DNA from 2 places in the Streptomyces sp. NPDC050610 genome. Region 2 is predicted to be linked to the other one. Evidence: predicted binding sites of a transcription regulator. Region 2 holds the regulator's gene; the other holds the start of a gene.
What was found. The regulator HrcA, encoded in region 2, represses chaperone genes, less so after heat shock. The targets are predictions, from matches to a motif close to TTNGCACTCNGNNNNNCNGAGTGCNAA.
Positions count from the first base shown of each region.

Region 1: a site for HrcA is predicted at 5,948-5,974, ahead of groL (chaperonin GroEL). Genes of this name have one in related genera too.

Region 1 covers NZ_JBFAIV010000076.1:883-9,389, forward strand. The annotation lists gene AB0I22_RS39270 (cytochrome c oxidase assembly protein) at 1-209, opposite strand, end outside; gene AB0I22_RS39275 (trehalose-6-phosphate synthase) at 392-1,843, opposite strand; gene AB0I22_RS39280 (glucosyl-3-phosphoglycerate synthase) at 1,962-2,915, opposite strand; SAM riboswitch class I at 3,065-3,207, shown strand; gene thrC (threonine synthase) at 3,225-4,517, shown strand; gene AB0I22_RS39290 (ubiquitin-like small modifier protein 1) at 4,561-4,839, shown strand; gene AB0I22_RS39295 (cold-shock protein) at 5,436-5,639, shown strand; gene groL (chaperonin GroEL) at 6,134-7,759, shown strand; gene AB0I22_RS39305 (TetR/AcrR family transcriptional regulator) at 7,875-8,507, opposite strand, start outside.
Region 2 covers NZ_JBFAIV010000013.1:26,062-36,707, forward strand. The annotation lists gene AB0I22_RS17850 (DUF6531 domain-containing protein) at 1-3,713, opposite strand, end outside; gene AB0I22_RS17855 (hypothetical protein) at 3,710-4,060, opposite strand; gene AB0I22_RS17860 (hypothetical protein) at 4,329-4,700, shown strand; gene AB0I22_RS17865 (16S rRNA (uracil(1498)-N(3))-methyltransferase) at 4,741-5,484, opposite strand; gene AB0I22_RS17870 (nitronate monooxygenase) at 5,481-6,674, opposite strand; gene dnaJ (molecular chaperone DnaJ) at 6,969-8,105, opposite strand; gene hrcA (heat-inducible transcriptional repressor HrcA) at 8,106-9,122, opposite strand; gene AB0I22_RS17885 (MBL fold metallo-hydrolase) at 9,423-10,142, shown strand; gene AB0I22_RS17890 (DUF3097 domain-containing protein) at 10,177-10,646, shown strand, end outside.

The DNA of each region.
Region 1 (8,507 bases), on a different contig from region 2:
GGCCAGAACAGGACATGGTCGTAGACGGCCAGCCCCGACATCGTCGCCACCACGATCGCGCCGAGCCCGATCAGGCAGAACGACGCGCTGCGCCCCGCCGACCACCGCTCGCCGCGCCGCACCACCCGCGCCACGCCCCACGCGTAGAGCCCGCCGAGGACGAGGACCAGCACGAGCGCGTACGGGTCGAGCTGCCAGCTCGTGACCATGCGCCCGATCGTCGGCTCGGGCAGCCCCGATGCGGTGGTGACCCCATGAGGCCCGGACGGGCCAGAAGCCGCAAAGAACGCGGAAGCCCCGAAAATCGCTGTCGCTGTCACGCCGAACCACGGTAGACCCGGCTGTATACGATCCTGCGCCCGGCCCCCTCCGACGGGAAGCCGACCGGTTTCTAGCCGTCCAGCGCCCGCAGCTGGGCCATGAACCACTGCGCGGGCGGCAGCGCCGTCGCCGCCGCGGCCAGCCGCTTCGTGCGCTCGGCCCGTTCGTCGCGCGCCATCGTCAGCGCCTCGTGCAGCGCGCGGGCGGTGGCCTCCACGTCGTACGGATTGACGGTGATCGCGTCCTGGCCCAGCTCCTCGTACGCCCCCGCCTCCCGCGACAGCACCAGCGCGCACCCCTCGTCGGAGACGACCGGAACCTCCTTCGCCACGAGGTTCATGCCGTCCCGGATGGGGTTGACGAGGGCGACGTCCGCGAGCCGGTACGCGGCCAGGGAGCGCGCGAAATCGTCCTTGACGTGCAGCGCGACCGGCTGCCAGCCCTCGCGCCCGAACTCCGCGTTGATCTCCTCGGCGACGCTCCGCACGCGCGCCGTGTAGTCGCGGTACACGGCCAGGTCCTGCCGCGAGGGATAGGCGAAGGCGACGTGCACGACCTCGCCGCGCCACTCGGGGCGCCGCTCCAGCAGCAGCCGGTAGGCGAGCAGGCCGCGCACGATGTTCTTGGACAGCTCCGTGCGGTCGACGCGGACGACGGTCTTGCGGCCCGAGCCGCCGATCTGGTCGCGCAGGGCCGCCATCCGCTCCTCGACGTCCGCCTCGTGCGAGCGCTTCCGCAGGAAGTCGGCGTCGGCCCCGAGCCCGTGCACGCCGATGCGCGTCGTACGGCCCTCGAAGGTGACGGAACCGCCGTCGTCGGCGGCGCTCGCGCCGAGCACGTCCCGGCAGCAGGCGATGAACGCGTCCGCCCAGCGCCGGGTGAGGAACGCCGCGCGGTCCGCGCCCAGCACCCCGCGCAGCACCTCGGCCGCGACGTCGTCGGGCAGCAGCCGGTAGTAGTCCGGCGGGGCCCACGGGGTGTGCGAGAAGTGGCCGACGCGCAGGTCGGGGCGGCGCTCGCGGAGCATGCCGGGGACCAGCGTGAGGTGGTAGTCCTGCACCAGCACGGCGGCGCCCGGCGCGGCCTCGGCGGCCAGCGCGTCCGCGAAGGCCGCGTTGTACGCCTCGTACGCCTCCCACTGCTCCCGGAAGCCCGCGTCGAAGACGGGCTCCAGCGGCGTCTCGTACAGCAGGTGGTGGACGAACCACAGCACGGAGTTGGCGACGCCGTTGTACGCGGCGGCGAAGACGTCGGGCGCGATGTCCAGCATCCGGACGCGCTGCCCGCCCGAGTCGCCGGCCGGCAGATGGCCGCCCTCGGCGCGCCGTACGGCCTCCCGGTCGCCGTCCCCGAGCGCGGCGCACACCCAGACGGCGTCCGCCTCCGGTCCGATGGCCGACAGCCCGGAGACCAGGCCGCCGCCGCCGCGCTTGGCGGTGAGCGACCCGTCGTCGCCCCGCGCGTAGGAGACCGGGCCGCGGTTGGACGCGACAAGGACCTGGGCGCCGTGCTGGGAGGCCATGCCGCGAGCCTAGCCGCTGCCGCTCGGGCTCAAACGCCCGCACACCATCCGGAGGAGTGCCAATTCAGCCCGTCCGGCGTTTGAGGACCGGGGTCCGGGGCGGAGCCCCGGCAGGGAGCTACGCCGCCCGGCGTTCCACGTACTCCGGTATCTCCGCCATCGGCGGTCGTTCCTCGGTGTCCACCGCGTGCGTACGCGCCACGAATCCGTCCTCTCCCCGGTCGAACTGCGTCAGCGCGGGGCGCACCAAATGCCCGCGTGCCAGGCGGAGTTGAGCGGTGCGGTAGATGGCGGCGGCCATCCGGCCCAGTGCCTGGCCGTCCTGGTGGCGGTGTTTGCGCACGCCCACGTCGACCTGCGCGAGCGCGTCCAGGCCCACCGTGTGCAGGGCGTCGACGAGGAGGCCCAGCTCCACCCCGTAGCCGACGGGGAACGGCAGCCGCTCCAGCAGCGAGCGCCGCGCCGCGTACTCGCCGCCGAGCGGCTGCACGAAGCCCGCCAGCAGCGGCCAGTGCAGGTTGAGCAGCGGGCGGGCCACCAGTTCCGTGACCCGGCCGCCCTGCCCGGCCGCGTCGCCGAGCGGACGGTCGTACATCGCCTTGACGAAGTGCACGTCCGGGTCGGTCAGCAGGGGGCCGACGATGCCGGAGACGAAGTCCGCGGAGAACTCCCGCAGGTCGGCGTCGACGAAGCAGACGATCTCGCCGCTGGTCGCCAGCAGCGACCGCCACAGCACCTCGCCCTTGCCCGGCAGCGCGGGCAGCCGCGGCAGCACCGAGTCCCGGTGCACGACCCGCGCCCCGGCCGCCGCCGCGACGGCGGCCGTACGGTCGGTGGAGCCGGAGTCCAGCACCACCAGCTCGTCCACCAGCGGCACGGGCCCGGCCATCAGCTCGCGGCGGATGGCGGCGACGATCTCGCCGACCGTCGCCTCCTCGTCGAGGGCGGGCAGCACCACGCTCACCGTGCCGCGCGAACCGGCGGCGCGTTTCGCGGCGAGCAGCTGGTCGAGCGGGCGGTCGGCGGCGGACCAAGAGCGCTGCTTCAGCCAGTGCTCGACCTCTTCCAGCACGTCGAACGTCTCCTTATGTGATGCATCTCGCGGTTCGGACGGCTGTCTCAACCGTCCGGGGCTTCGGTTACAGTCTTGAACAACGCGGATGTCCGACGCATGTCGGGGTCGCGCGCCGACAAACGCCTGGGCCCCGCCCAGTGCCATACCGCTCATCCAGAGGGGCAGAGGGAACGGCCCGTTGAAGCCCCGGCAACCCTCCCGCCGGTCTCGTCGAACTATTCGCGAGGCTCCCGGTGGGGAAGGTGCCAATTCCGGCTCGCGGCGAGATGCGCCGCGGGGAAGATGAGGAGAAAGGGCCTCGCCTCCATGGCTGTGCAAGCCGCAGAAACGACCACTTCCGCCACTCCCGTAGACCTCGGTCCCGCCGTGGCGCTCTCCTGCCGCGAATGCGGCGAGCGCTTCGCCCTCGGCCCGATCTTCGCCTGCGAGGCCTGTTTCGGCCCCCTTGAGGTGGCGTACGAGCTGCCGACGGGCGACCCGGAGGACCTGCGCCGGCGGATCGAGGCCGGCCCCGACAACATCTGGCGGTACGCGCCGCTGCTCCCGGTCCCGGCCGACGTGGCCGGCAAGCCGAGTCTGAACCCCGGCTTCACCAAGCTGGTCAAGGCCGACCGCCTCGCCCGCGAGCTGGGCGTCACCGGCGGCCTGTACGTCAAGGACGACTCGGGCAACCCGACGCACTCCTTCAAGGACCGCGTCGTCGCCATCGCCGTCGAGGCCGCCCGCGCCTTCGGCTTCACCACCCTCTCCTGTTCCTCGACCGGCAACCTCGCGGGCGCGGTCGGCGCCGCGGCGTCCCGTGCCGGCTTCAAGTCCTGCGTGTTCATCCCGCACGACCTGGAGCAGGGCAAGGTCGTCATGGCCGCGGTCTACGGCGGCGACCTCGTCGGCATCGAGGGCAACTACGACGACGTCAACCGGTTCTGCTCCGAGCTCATCGGCGACCCGGCGGGCGAGGGCTGGGGCTTCGTCAACGTCAACCTGCGCCCGTACTACGGCGAGGGCTCCAAGACGCTCGCGTACGAGATCTGCGAGCAGCTCGGCTGGCGGATCCCGGACCAGATCGTCATCCCGGTCGCGTCCGGCTCCCAGCTCACGAAGATCGACAAGGGGCTCAAGGAGCTGATCCGGCTCGGGCTGGTCGAGGACCGCCCGTACAAGATCTTCGGCGCCCAGGCCGAGGGGTGCTCGCCCGTCTCCACGGCCTTCAAGGCGGGCCACGACGTCGTACGGCCGCAGAAGCCGGACACCATCGCCAAGTCGCTCGCCATCGGCAACCCGGCGGACGGCCCGTACGTGCTCGACATCGCCCGGCGCACCGGCGGCGCGGTCGAGGACGTCGACGACGAGCGGGTGGTGGAGGCGATCAAGCTGCTGGCCCGTACGGAGGGCGTCTTCGCGGAGACCGCGGGCGGCGTGACGGTCGGCGTCACCAAGAAGCTGATCGAGAACGGGCTGCTCGACCCGGCCCTGACCACGGTCGTCCTGAACACCGGCGACGGCCTCAAGACGCTGGACGCGGTGGCGCCGACCACCGGGCCCACCGCGACGATCCGCCCCAGCCTGGACGCCTTCCGCGCCGCCGGCCTGGCCGGCTGACCCCGCCCCAGGCCCACCCCGTCCACCACCGAAGGGAACCGTCATGAGCGTCAACGTCCGAATTCCTACCATTCTCCGCACGTACACCGGCGGCAAGGCCGAGGTGCCGGCCGAGGGCGCCACCGTCGCCGAGGTCATCGACTCCCTGGAGCGGAACCACCCGGGCATCGCCGCGCGCGTACTGGACGACGCCGGGAAGCTGCGCCGCTTCGTGAACGTGTACGTCAACGACGACGACGTGCGCTTCGAAGGGGGCCTCCAGGCGGCGACGCCGGACGGCGCGGGCATCTCGATCATCCCGGCGGTCGCGGGCGGCTGCTGACTCCTGCCCCGAGGCTTCCCGGGCCCTCTTTCCGGAACACCTCCGAGGCTTCCCCGGTCCTCCTTCCGGAACACCCGACGCTTCCCGCGTCGTCCTCCCGGAGCACCCCTGATCGTCCGCGGTCGTCCCCGATCGTTCTCGATCTTCCTCGAATCGCTTCCGAATCGCCCTCGGATCACCTCCGGATCGCCCCCGAATCACCTCTGAATCACCTCCGAATCGCCCCGGCCGGAAACGGACGGGGCGATTCCGTCTGTTGAATGGCGATACAGTTGAGGACGATCCCCCTCCGGCGTGAGTGCCGAACGCATATGAGAACCCGTCAAGTTACGTGCAAAGACTGTGCGCGAATTGTCGGGTATGTTGCGCTATGCCCGGCCCGACTTGCCCCGGAATGCTGGGAATCCTCCGCATAGCGTCGGTCGGCCACCGCCGGAATTCTCGTCCGATTGACCTGTTGCAGACGGCATCCGTGCAGATACATTCAGCCGCGGTCGACGCGTTCCGGCGCACACCCCCACCTGTCAGGGGGTGAGGTCTGACCCGGGTCCGCGAAGTGCGGTCCTGCGCAAGGGCCAGTAATAGGGGAGTTAGGCATGGCTCAGGGCACCGTCAAATGGTTCAACGCGGAGAAGGGGTACGGCTTCATCGCGGTCGACGGTGGTGCGGATGTATTCGTCCACTACAGCGCGATTCAGATGGACGGCTACCGCACCCTCGAGGAGGGTCAGCGAGTCGAGTTCGAGATCTCGCAGGGCCAGAAGGGGCCGCAGGCGGACATGGTCAAGCTCGCCGTCTGATCTCGGCGCGATCGACCACCGGCTCACTCACATGTGGGGCCCGTACCTTCCGAGGTGCGGGCCCTTCGTGCGCCCCGGGCCGGACCGGGGGTCGGCGCGGATGGGACCGGGGGGCGTCCCGCCTGTCGGGGTGTCGCCTGTTCCGCCTGCGGGGGCGTCCCTTGTTCCGCCTGCCGGGACTTCGCCCGTCCCGCGTCCTGGAACGTCGCCCGTCCCGCTTCTCTCCCCGCGCCCCACCCGCCTCATGAGTGCGCGCCGGGTCTGTGAAGCCGCTTGCACTCAAGGGGGGCGAGTGCTAATCATTGGGCTTAGCACTCTCCCAGTGAGAGTGACAGAAAAAGGACCGGGTCGGTGAGGCCCGTACGCCGGGTGGGGCAAGGAACCACAAGGCTGCAGGCCGTCCGTCGCGGGCGCCACACGGTCCGGAGAAATCCGCCCCCAAGCTCCTTGCAGGGAGCCGGGGGAACCCCTTCTGTCCGGGAGGACCACTTCACATGGCCAAGATCATCGCGTTCGACGAGGAGGCACGGCGCGGCCTCGAGCGCGGCATGAACCAGCTCGCCGACGCCGTCAAGGTGACCCTGGGCCCCAAGGGTCGCAACGTCGTCCTCGAGAAGAAGTGGGGCGCCCCCACGATCACCAACGATGGTGTTTCCATCGCCAAGGAGATCGAGCTCGAGGACCCGTACGAGAAGATCGGCGCCGAGCTGGTCAAGGAGGTCGCGAAGAAGACGGACGACGTCGCCGGTGACGGCACGACGACCGCGACCGTCCTGGCGCAGGCGCTGGTCCGCGAGGGCCTGCGCAACGTAGCCGCCGGCGCCAACCCGATGGCCCTCAAGCGCGGCATCGAGAAGGCCGTCGAGGCCGTCTCCGCCGCCCTGCTGGAGCAGGCCAAGGACGTGGAGACCAAGGAGCAGATCGCTTCGACCGCCTCCATCTCCGCCGCCGACACCCAGATCGGCGAGCTGATCGCCGAGGCCATGGACAAGGTCGGCAAGGAAGGCGTCATCACGGTCGAGGAGTCGCAGACCTTCGGCCTGGAGCTTGAGCTCACCGAAGGCATGCGCTTCGACAAGGGCTACATCTCCGCCTACTTCGCCACCGACATGGAGCGTATGGAGGCGTCGCTCGACGACCCGTACATCCTGATCGTCAACTCCAAGATCGGCAACGTGAAGGACCTCCTTCCGCTGCTGGAGAAGGTCATGCAGTCGGGCAAGCCGCTGCTGATCATCGCGGAGGACGTCGAGGGCGAGGCGCTGTCCACGCTCGTCGTCAACAAGATCCGCGGCACCTTCAAGTCCGTCGCCGTCAAGGCTCCGGGCTTCGGTGACCGTCGCAAGGCCATGCTCGGCGACATCGGCATCCTCACCGGCGGCACGGTCATCTCCGAAGAGGTCGGCCTCAAGCTGGAGAACGCCGGTCTCGACCTGCTCGGCCGCGCCCGCAAGGTCGTCATCACCAAGGACGAGACGACCATCGTCGACGGTGCCGGTGAGAGCGACCAGGTCCAGGGTCGCGTCAACCAGATCCGCGCCGAGATCGAGAACTCGGACAGCGACTACGACCGCGAGAAGCTGCAGGAGCGCCTGGCGAAGCTCGCCGGCGGTGTTGCGGTCATCAAGGCCGGTGCCGCGACCGAGGTCGAGCTCAAGGAGCGCAAGCACCGCATCGAGGACGCCGTTCGCAACGCGAAGGCGGCCGTCGAGGAGGGCATCGTCGCCGGCGGTGGCGTGGCCCTGCTCCAGACCGTCTCGGTCTTCGAGAAGCTCGACCTTGAGGGCGACGAGGCCACCGGTGCCGCCGCTGTGAAGCTGGCCCTTGAGGCCCCGCTGAAGCAGATCTCGGTCAACGCCGGCCTTGAGGGCGGCGTCGTCGTGGAGAAGGTGCGCAACCTGACCCCGGGTCACGGCCTCAACGCCGCGACCGGCGAGTACATCGACCTGGTCGCCGCGGGCATCATCGACCCGGCCAAGGTCACGCGCTCCGCGCTGCAGAACGCCGCCTCCATCGCGGCGCTCTTCCTCACCACCGAGGCCGTCATCGCCGACAAGCCGGAGAAGGCGGGCGCTGCCCCGGCCGGCGGCGGCATGCCGGGCGGTGACATGGACTTCTGATCCTCTTGAGGATCAGCTGCCCATAGCTGTACGGACCGAGGGCGGCACCCCCATCGCGGGGGTGCCGCCCTCGGGCGTTTTTCCGTGTCCGGGCTTTGCCGGTGCCTGGGCGCTCTTACGCCCGTACGTCCGCGTCAGGGGCGGTGAGCGGCTTCACCGACTCGGCTCCGGCGGTGAACAGCCGGTCGAGCTGGCGGTCGAGGAGGGCGAGGGCCTGCTCGGGGGTGCGCTGGCCGAGGAGCACCCCGGTCTGTAGCCCGTCGGCGGTCGCCAGCAGGATCTCGGCTTCGGGCAGGGGGTCCAGGCCGGCCGGCACCTGTCCCTCCCGCTGCCCCCAGGCGATCAGATCGGCGAGGAGCCTTTCGAGTTCGGGGGGCGCGTCGGCGGCGATGGCCGCGAGGTTCTCGTCCCACAGGAAGCGGACGAAGTACGCCACGTACACGAGGTGCCGGGTCCGCCGCTCCTCGTCCAGCGGCAGCATCTCCATCAGGACTCCGCGCACGGCTCCGCGCGGGGTGTTCGCGTCGCCGAGCGCCTCGACGCGCGCCCGGCCGCGTACCTCGGCGTCGCTGTTGAGGATCTCCAGCGCCGTGAGCAGCAGCGCGTCCCGGCTGCCGAAGTAGTACTGGATCAGCCGCACCGACACCCCGGCCTCCGCCGCCACCTGCCGCAGCGTGACGTCCTCCAGCCCGCGCCGGGCGGCCAGCCGCCAGACGGCCTCGGCGATCTGGTGACGCCGCTGGTCGTG
Region 2 (10,646 bases):
TCGCCCGCAGGCGTGACCAACTCCATGGGGGTACCGACCAGGTCGGTGATGATCGCGTGGAACTGAGTGGCCTCACCCGGGTCGGAGAGTTCCGCGTACTTGGTTATCAGAGACTCGCCCGCCGTACGGTTCAAGGGACGGCGATCCGTTTGCGTCAGGGGGCAGTGAGTATGCGGGGCGTAGTCCCACGTGACGGCTCGGCCATCGGGCGATATCTGTTCGGCCAGGCGGCTCTCATCCCATGTGAAATGCGTTCCTTCCGCCACGGCCCCCGTATCCGATAGGCGCTGCTTCGCTATTCGACGTCCCAGCGGATCGTACGCATAGCGCCAGCGCTCGCCTCCCGGCGTCACCAACTCCGTCAAGCGGTCCTCCGCGCTCCACGCGTACGTCCACGTTCTCGTCTGGCCGTTGAGGAGTTTGCGGGTCTTGCGGGTCCGGCGTCCCTGGGCGTCGTATTCGTACCGCGTGCGGCCCGCCCGCCGAATCAAGGCCCCACTGAATTCCCGCTCACCTGAGGACCCGTGCGCCGGGGCCTCGCCTCGCGTCAGGTTGCCGACACCGTCGTAAGCGTAGCACTCCGTCCAACCATGAGCGCTTACACCCGTTATCCGGCCGACTGCGTCGAGGTCGAAGCGGCGTGTGCCAGAGGTGAGTTCGCGAATTTCAGTGAGATAGCCGTCCGGGCGGTAGGCGTAGGCGCGGTGTTGCAGAAGATCGTTCGCTTGCGTACCGCAGATTGTCTGTGTGGTCAGGCGGTCACTCTTGTCCCAGGTCTGCCGCAGGATCGAGCCGCCCGCCAGGGACCGTTCCGTCTCCCTCCCCGCCGCGTCGCGCGTGAAGGCCAACGCACCCGCGTCCGAGCGCAGTTCGGTTGGGTTGCCCTCCGCGTCGTACGCCCACTCCGACGCCATTCCCGACGGGGTGACCCGAAGCAGGCGGTGGCCCAACGCGTCGTATTCATACGTCGTCGCCCGGCCGTTGACGCTCTCCCTCAGCACACGCCCCAGCGCATCCCGTTCCATGACCAGTTCCGTGTCCGCGTTCGCCGCCCTGACCAAGCGACCCGCGGCGTCGTGCTCATACACAACCGTCGCACCCCCGTCGCCGCGCTGCTCCACCACCCTCCGCAGCGCATCCCGCTCGAAGCGCAGCCTCTCCCCCGCCCCGTTCGTGCGCGCGACCACGTCACCCGCCGCGTCATGCTCGTACGTCAGCGTCCGGCCGTCGAAGTCCGTCTCCGACGCCAGGCGGCCCGCCGGGTCGTACTCATAGCTCCAGGTCAGCCCCTGCGGGTTCGTCACCCCCGTCAGCCGCAGCTCCGTGTCGTACGCGAAGGCGTACACCGCGCCGTCCGGGTCCGTACGCGTCGCCGGGACGTCGAAATGCGTGGACGTCTGACGCGTGACGTTCCCCGCAGCATCCGTATACGTGAGGAGGTTGCCCTCCCCGTCCCACTCCCAGGTCTCCCGCGCCCCGTCCGGCAGCTCCCGCCAGCGCGGCTTGCCTTCCGTCGTCCACCCCATCCGCGTCGTGTGCCCCAGGGGGTCGGTCGTCTCGACGACACGGCCGCAGGCGTCCCGGCGGACCGTGGTCGTGTGGCCCAGCGCATCGGTGACGGCCGCGGGGAGCCCTGCCGCGTCGACGGTCACACGGCGGGTGTGCCCGAGCGGGTCCGTGACCGCGATCAAGTGGCCGGCGTCGTCGTACGCGTAGCGCGTCTCCGCGCCCATGGGGTCGACTGTGGCCGTGAGGTTTCCGCGCTCGTCGTACGCATGCCGCCACACCGCGCCGCCCGGCTCGACGACCTCCACCGGCCGGCCGAGCCCGTTGTACGTGGCGCGTCCCGCCGAGCCGTCCGGCAGGATCACTTCGGTCAGGTTCCCGAGCGCGTCGTACGCGTAGCGCGTCGTACGGCCCAACGGGTCCGTCACGGCGGTGCGCAAGTCGCCCCGGTCGTTCCACTCGGTGCGGGTGACATGGCCCAGCGGGTCGGTCTCCGATGTCACTTGACCGTCCGCGTTGTACCGGTGGGCGGTACGCCGGCCCAGCGAATCGGTGTACACCGTCGTGTGCGCGTCATCGTCGTACGCGAGCGTGCCCGAGAGGACTCCGTCGCTCCCCTCCGTCCGCACCACCCGGCCCCGGGCGTCGTAGACGTACGCGAAGGACGTTCCGTTCCGGTCCGTCCAGGAGGTGACGCGCCCCGCCTCGTCGTACGTGAAACGGAGCGGCTTGCCGCTGGAGTTGACGACCTCGGTCAGGTTGCCCGCCGCGTCGTAGCCGTAACGCACCACCACCGTACCGCCGTTACGGAGACTACCGTCGGCATCGCCGCGCGGCTCCCCCGCATAGCGCGACGGCGCCTCCTCCAGCAGTCGCAGCGCGGTGATCCGCGGCCCCTGCGTATCGACGGCCAGGTAGTAGCCACCGCTGTGGCGGATTCCGGTCGGGACACCCTCGGCCGTGCGCTCCACGTCCATACGCGCGCCATTGCGGTCACGCCGGCTCTCCAACGGCAGTTCCACCGTGCCCGGTTCGGAGGTGGGCCGGGAATGGCCGAAGGTGCGGACGACCCCCGTACCGGGATCGGTGATGGTCACGGTCCCATCCGGCCTCCCGTCCCACTCCAGCGGCCAGCGCGCGCCCTTCACCGGCAGCACCGGCTCCTGGGGACGCGGCACCGGATACACCAGTCGCATTCCGTCCGCCGCCGCGAACACCACCCCCTGCGCGTCGAGCTGAATACGCTCGTCCAGCGTCGAGGCCCATGCCGGGCCGAAACACACTCCCGCCCGATACGACGACAGGTGCGTCCGCTCGAAGACCAACGGCAAGTCGGCAGGCAATACGAGGTCGGTCTGCATCATCAGCATGTCGCCCGACGCGACATCGATCGGCTCCCCGACACACGGCATTTCCTTGCCCCGCCGGCACGCCTGCCCCAGCTTGATCACATTCCGGCGCAGCAGTTCAATGCCCTTGCCGACCGGCTGCGGCAAGCGGAACAGCTCCCCGTTGGGAGGCATTCTGGAAAGACCCGCCGCCCCGCCTCCGAACACGCCCCCGTAGAGCATGCCGCTGTTCGCGGCGTCGTTGATCTCCGTGAGGCTGATCCCGCTCTGGTCACCTCGGAGTATCTTGACCGGCTGCGCGACGGCCAGGTCGAGCGCCACCGTCTCCACGCCGCCGAAGGCCGCGCCCACCAGAGCGTTCGCGGCGATCTCCTCCGCGGCCGTCACGATGGCCAGTTCGAGTTCGCTGCCGAGCCCGAGGATTCCCTCTACGGCCAGTGCCGCGGGAATGTCCGACAGCCCGCCGGTGAACCACGTCGCCGCGGCCCCCGCCACGATGACCGCGGCACTGGCCTCGATCGACGTCCACAACTTGTGCCTGGCGTCATCGATCCGACGGGCGAGCTCGTCCAGGCCGTCGGCCATATCCCGAGACGCCTTGGCGAGGTCGTGCAGCCAGCCCGCGCCGCCGTCCTTGGCATAGCGCGACCAGAAGACCTCGAAGGCGTCGATCGCCTCGCCCTTGTTGTTGTGGATAAGGGAAGACGCCGCGTGGTGCACCGGCGTATGCACATCGTCGACGCGGCCGGCGAAAGTCCGCCACGCCTTGGCCGCTTCCCGCAGCTTTCCCGGATCTCCGGCCGGCCAATGCAGACCCAGGTGTTCGAGAATCCCCTTGGCCTTCTCGGCGGCGCTCACCGGCCGCCCTTGCCCGGCCCGGCCTTCTCCTTGGTGAAGATGCCCGCGATCGCCTCGTCATTGTCGACATGACCGTCCGCCATATCGCTCAGCGCCTCATGGACACTGACGAGTCCCAGCACCAGAATGCCCGCCGAACTCTCCATCGACCGGACATTGGCGAGATAGTCCGTCCCGAACTTCTTCGCGTCCTCGCCCCACGGCTCCCCCAGCCCGTCCAAGATGGTGATCAGTTCGGTCAGCGCCGAACTCAGCTCCTTGCCCTGCCGCTTGAAGACCGGCGCCACCGACTTGATGTCCGCCGTCTTGATGTCCAGGACCTTGCCACTGTCGTGCCCGTCGCCCATCGCACGCCTCCCCCGCTGCCCGCCCCCGCGCAAAGTTCCACCCTAGGAAGCGGAGACCACGGCTCGCCCAACGCGACGCAATGCCAGGGCAAAAGAACATGGCTCGGGGAGGGAGCACGCCATTTCCGTTGCGAGCAAATGCCATAAACAGGCATACGGGGCTGAGCCGGCGGTCTCGCATCCGCTACCGTTCACCCTTCGACAGCCGACGATCACCATCGTTTCACCATCGTTTCCGGGGGGAACTTCCTTGATCACCCTGCCGCCCTTGGGCGACCCGATCAAACCGAACCGCCGCAAGATAGTCCGGAACAGAATCATCTTCGGGCTGTTCGTCGCCGCGCTCGCCGCCTCCTTCGCCGTGAACGGGTTCACCGGCAAGGACGATGCGGAGGACATCCAGGCTGGCGACTGCTTCGAGAACACGGGCACCAAAAAGCAGCCGCAGATCAAGAAACACGACTGCGGGGACGCGCACGCCGCCTACAAGGTGCTGAAGCGGGACGACGAATCCGTCACCGAGATCTCATGCTGGGATGTGAAGGGGACCACCGGAACGCTCACGGCGGCCGGGGCCAAGGACTTCGTCGTGTGCTTCGAGGACAACCCGGAGAAAGGCAGCGGGCACAGCGGGGGCTGAGCACCCGCACCGCGTTGCGGCCTCTTCGCGGAGCGGGCCGTCAGGCCCAACGCCCCGTCCGTCCCAGCAGCAGCGCCGTCGCCGCTGTGCCCGCCGTGGAGGTGCGGAGCACGCTCGGGCCCAGGCGGTACGGTTTCGCGCCCGTGTCCGCGAAGGCGGTCAACTCGTCCGGGGACACGCCGCCTTCGGGGCCGACGATCAGGACGAGGTCGCCGGCCGCCGGGAGGGGGGAGGTGGCCAGGGGGTCGCTGCCCTCCTCGTGGAGGACCGCGGCGAACGCGGCGTCCGCCAGCAGGGCCGCCACCTGACGCGTCGTCATGAGGTCGGAGACCTGCGGGAATCGCAGGCGGCGGGACTGCTTGCCCGCCTCGCGGGCCGTGGCGCGCCACTTGCCCAGGGCCTTGAGGCCGCGGTCGCCCTTCCACTGCGTGACGCAGCGCGAAGCCGACCAGGGGACGATGGCGTCCACGCCCGTCTCCGTCATCGTCTCCACCGCCAGTTCCCCGCGGTCGCCCTTGGGGAGGGCCTGGACGACGGTGATGCGGGGCCGCGGGGCCGGTTCCGTACGGACCTCCGTGACGGACACCTCCAGGCGGTCCTTGCCCTCCAGCGCGGCCACCGTGCCGTACGCGCCGACGCCCTCGCCGTCCGTGAGGGTGACCTCCTCGCCCACCCGCAGGCGGCGGACCGAGACCGCGTGCCGGCCTTCGGGGCCGGTGAGAGCGACGACGGAGCCCGCCTCCGCCCCCGCCAGCGAGTCGGCCAGGAACACCGGCGCCGTCATACGACCTCTCCTTGCGAACGCGAACTGTGCGAGCCGTGCTGCCCGTGTGCCGCGTGCGTCCCCTGCGACGCATGCCGCCCGCTCGAACCCACCGGTCCGCCCGCGTCGGCCGAACCGATCATCTCCTCCACCAACGCCCCCCGCGCCGACTGAAGTTCGGCCGTCAGCACCTCCACCAGCTGGCCCGCCGGCAGCTCCCGCGCCAGGCGGTGGCCCTGGCCCGCCCACAGGTTCATGCCCTGCGGGTCGCCCGCCTTCGCCGCGGCCTTGCGCAGGCCCGCGGTGAGGAAGTGGAGCTGCGGGTAAGCGGCCGGGGCGTACGGGCCGTGTTCGCGCATGAAGCGGTTGACGAGGGCGCGGGCGGGGCGGCCGGAGAAGGCGCGGGTGAGTTCGGTGCGTACGAACACCGGGTCGGTCAGCGCGCGCTTGTGGAGCGTGTGGGCGCCGGACTCCGGACAGACCAGGAAGGCCGTGCCGAGCTGGGCGGCGACCGCGCCCGCGGCGAGCACCGAGGCGATCTGGGCGCCGCGCATCAGGCCGCCCGCGGCGATGATCGGTATCTGCACGGTCTCCCGGACCTGGGTGATCAGCGCGAGGAGCCCCAGGCCCGCGCCCGTACCGTCGGCGTGCGGGTCGTCCCGGTGGGTGCTCTGGTGGCCGCCGGCCTCGATGCCCTGGACGCAGACGGCGTCGGCCCCCGACCACTGGGCGGCCTGCGCCTCGGCGGCCGAGGTCGCGGTGACGACCGTCGCCGTACCGACCTTGGCGAATGTCTCGAAGACCGCGCGCGAGGGGCAGCCGAAGGTGAAGGAGACGGCGGGGACGGGATCGTCGGCGAGGATCGCCAGCTTGGCGTCGTACGCGTCGTCGCCGACGCAGTCCGTGTCCCCGAGCGGCGTCTCGTACCAGGCGGCCTCGCCCGCGAGCTGCTCGCGGTAGACCTCGACCGCCGCCGGGTCCGCCACGGAGGGCTGCGGCATGAAGAGGTTCACGCCGAAGGGCCGGTCGGTGAGGCTGCGGATCTGCTTGATCTCCTCGTACATCGCCTCCGGCGTCTTGTAGCCGGCGGCGAGGAAGCCGAGACCGCCCGCTTCGCTCACGGCAGCGGCCAATACGGGAGTGGAAGCACCGCCCGCCATGGGGGCCTGCACGATCGGGTATCGGTAAAGATCGGTCAGAGCACAGGGCATGACCACATAGTGTCACGCCCTCCACGATGATTCGTCATCGACGGGTATGCCCCACCATTGCGCGACCATTCCGCCTCAACGGCCGCCAGGAGCGTTCTCCTGACGGCCGTCGGGCGGGCGCTCGGGCGGACCGCTGAGCAGGGTTGGGCAGACATTGAGCGGAATTCCGCACAGTCCGCCCGGCCGTCACCGGCCGCTGAATCCGCACAGCCCGACCGGTCTTCACCGGCCGCTGGATGCCGCACAGCCCAACCCGCCGTCACCGGCCGCTGGACGCGCACAGCCCTACCGCCGTCACCGGCCGTTGAAAGCGTCCTTCAGCCGCGAGAACAGTCCCTGCTGCCCCGGCTTGAACTCGCCCGTGGGCCGCTCCTCGCCCCGCAGCTTCGCGAGCTGCCGCATCAGGTCCTCCTGCTGCGGGTCCAGCTTGCTGGGCGTCAGCACCTCGACATGCACGATGAGGTCCCCGCGCCCGCCGCCCCGCAGATGCGTGACGCCGCGCTGGTGCAGCGGGATCGACTGGCCGGACTGGGTGCCGGGCCGGATGTCGACTTCCTCCATCCCGTCGAGCGTCTCCAGCGGCACCTTCGTGCCCAGGGACGCCGCGGTCATCGGGATGGTGACCGTGCAGTGCAGATCGTCGCCGCGCCGCTGGAAGACCGGGTGCGGGTTCTCGTGGATCTCCACGTACAGGTCGCCGGCCGGGCCGCCGCCGGGGCCGACCTCGCCCTCGCCCGCGAGCTGGATGCGGGTGCCCTTGTCGACGCCCGCCGGGATCTTGACCGTGAGGGTGCGGCGGGAGCGTACGCGCCCGTCGCCCGCGCACTCCGGGCACGGGGTCGGCACCACGGTGCCGAAGCCCTGGCACTGCGGGCACGGCCGCGAGGTCATGACCTGGCCGAGGAAGGACCGGGTGACCTGCGAGACCTCGCCGCGGCCGCGGCACATGTCGCAGGTCTGGGCGGACGTGCCCGGGGCCGCGCCCTCGCCGCTGCAGGTCGCGCAGACGATCGCCGTGTCGACCTGGATGTCCTTCGTGGTGCCGAACGCGGCCTCGTTCAGGTCGATGTCGAGCCGGATCATGGCGTCCTGGCCGCGCCGGGTGCGCGACCGCGGGCCGCGCTGCGACGACTGCCCGAAGAAAGCGTCCATGATGTCGGAGAAGTTGCCGAAGCCAGCGCCGAAGCCGCCGGCGCCGCCTCCGCCCGCCGACTGCGAGAGCGGGTCGCCGCCGAGGTCGTAGACCTGCTTCTTCTGCGGGTCCGACAGCACCTCGTAAGCGGCGTTGATCTCCTTGAACCGCTCCTGGGTCTTCGGATCCGGGTTCACATCCGGGTGCAGCTCACGCGCCAGTCTCCGGAAGGCCTTCTTGATCTCGTCCTGCGAGGCGTCCCGCCGTACGCCGAGGACCGCGTAGTAGTCCGTGGCCACTTACGACTCCGCCAGGATCTGTCCGACGTAACGTGCCACTGCGCGTACCGCTCCCATCGTTCCGGGGTAGTCCATGCGGGTCGGTCCGACCACGCCGAGTTTGGCGACTGCCTCGTCGCCCGAACCGTAGCCGACGGCGACGACCGATGTGGACGTCAGCCCTTCATGAGCATTCTCATGCCCGATTCGTACAGTCATGCCGGAATCCTTGGCCTCGCCGAGCAGCTTGAGGAGCACGACCTGCTCCTCCAGCGCCTCCAGCACCGGCCGGATCACCAACGGGAAATCATGCCCGAATCGAGTCAGGTTGGAGGTGCCGCCGATCATCAGCCGCTCCTCGGTCTCCTCGACCAGGGTCTCCAGCAGAGTCGCCAGGACCGTCGAAACGGTTCCTCTGTCCTCCGCTTCGAAGGATTCCGGGAGGTCCTGCACCAGCTGCGGAACATCCGCGAACCGGCGTCCGACCACCCGGCTGTTGAGCCGCGCCCGCAGATCCGCGAGCGCCGTCTCGCCGAACGGCGACGGGCAGTCGACCATACGCTGTTCGACCCGCCCGGTGTCCGTGATCAGTACGAGCATGACACGGGCCGGGGCCAGTGAGAGCAGCTCCACATGGCGCACGGTCGAGCGCGTCAGCGACGGGTACTGCACCACGGCGACCTGCCGGGTCAGCTGCGCGAGCAGCCGGACCGTGCGCCCCACCACGTCGTCGAGGTCGACGGCACCGTCCATGAAGTTCTGGATGGCCCGCCGCTCCGGCGTCGACAGCGGCTTGACGCCCGCCAGCTTGTCCACGAAGAGCCGGTAGCCCTTGTCGGTCGGGATGCGGCCCGCGCTCGTATGGGGCTGGGCGATGAAGCCCTCGTCCTCCAGCGCGGCCATGTCGTTGCGCACCGTGGCCGGGGAGACGCCCAGCTGATGCCGCTCGGTGAGCGCCTTGGAGCCGACCGGCTCCTCCGTGCCCACATAGTCCTGGACGATGGCGCGCAGCACTTCAAGCCTGCGTTCGTTCAGCATCGCGCACACCTCCCGTCCAGCCGTCCACCGGGGACTTTCCCCTGTCTCTCACTCGGCACCCACTTGGCACTCCATGGTCACGAGTGCCAGCCACCCTCAGCCAGTGTACGGCCGGGTGCCACGACCAGGGCAAGGGCGGGCCCGTCGGCTGGACGGGTCCGACAGGCAACCGTATCGCGCTCTCGCCGGACCCTGCCCGCGAACTCCCGTCGCCCGCCCGCGGTGCGGACCGGCGGCTTGGGCGCGCGCCGGGCGCCTCGGAGCGGGCGGGAGTCCGACCGCAGGGTCTAGCGTCTGGGTATGGAGAGCAGTTGGGAAGAGGCGCACTGGGAAACGCTCGCGCCGGGGGTGGTGCGGCGCAGGCTGCCGGGCTGGGACTGCACGGTGGGGGCCGTGCTCGGCGATACGGGCGTACTGGTCGTCGACACCGGGTCGACGCTGCGCGAGGGCGCGGAGATCCGCCGCGAGGTGCGGCGGCTCTTCGGCCGTCCCGTGACGCATATCGCTCTGACGCATCCGCACTTCGATCATGTGCTGGGCACGGCGGCCTTCGCCGGGGTCCAGGTGTACGGCGCGGTGGGGCTCGATGATCACCTCGCGGGCGCGAAGGACGCGCTGCGGCAGGACGCGGTACGGCACGGGGTGGCCGCCTCCGCCGCCGCGGAAGCCGCCGACCTGCTCGTACGCCCGCACCACACCGTCAGCGGCGAGCTGACGCTCGACCTCGGCGGCCGGCAGGTGCTGCTCGCCAACGTCGGACCGGGCCATTCCGCGCACGATCTGGCGGTGTGCGTGCTGGGCCCGCCGGAGATCGTCTTCTGCGGCGACCTGGTCGAGGAGTCCGGCGAACCGCAGGCCGGATCGGACGCCCTGCCCCGGCAGTGGCCGGCCGCCCTCGGCCGGCTGCTGGCGCTCGGCGGCGATGACGCGGTGTACGTGCCGGGTCACGGAGCCGTGGTGGATGCCCGGTTCGTACGTGATCAACGCGACGCTCTGGCGGCCCGCTTCGGCGTGTCGTGACGCGCGCCCGGTCACTTTTTCTATCGTCTGGCGGATGCGCAGCAGAGAGTACGGCCCCGACCTGACACCCCCGTGGAAGAAGACCGCGCCCGCGCCCGAGGTGCCGGCCGATCCCGACCTCGTCGTCGAGGAGGTCGCCACGGGCTTCTGCGGCGCGGTGATCCGGTGCGAGAAGACGGCCCAGGGGCCGACCGTCACCCTGGAGGACCGGTTCGGCAAGCACCGGGTCTTCCCGATGGAGCCGCGCGGGTTCCTGCTGGAGGGGCGCGTCGTCACGCTCGTACGGCCGCAGCAGCGGGCCGCGCGGGGCCCGGCCCGTACGGCCTCCGGGTCGGTGGCCGTCCCGGGCGCGCGGGCGCGCGTGGCCCGCGCGGGCCGCATCTATGTCGAGGGCCGCCACGACGCCGAGCTGGTCGAACGCGTCTGGGGCGACGATCTGCGCATCGAGGGCGTCGTCGTCGAGTACCTGGAGGGGATCGACGACCTGCCCGCCATCGTCCGCGA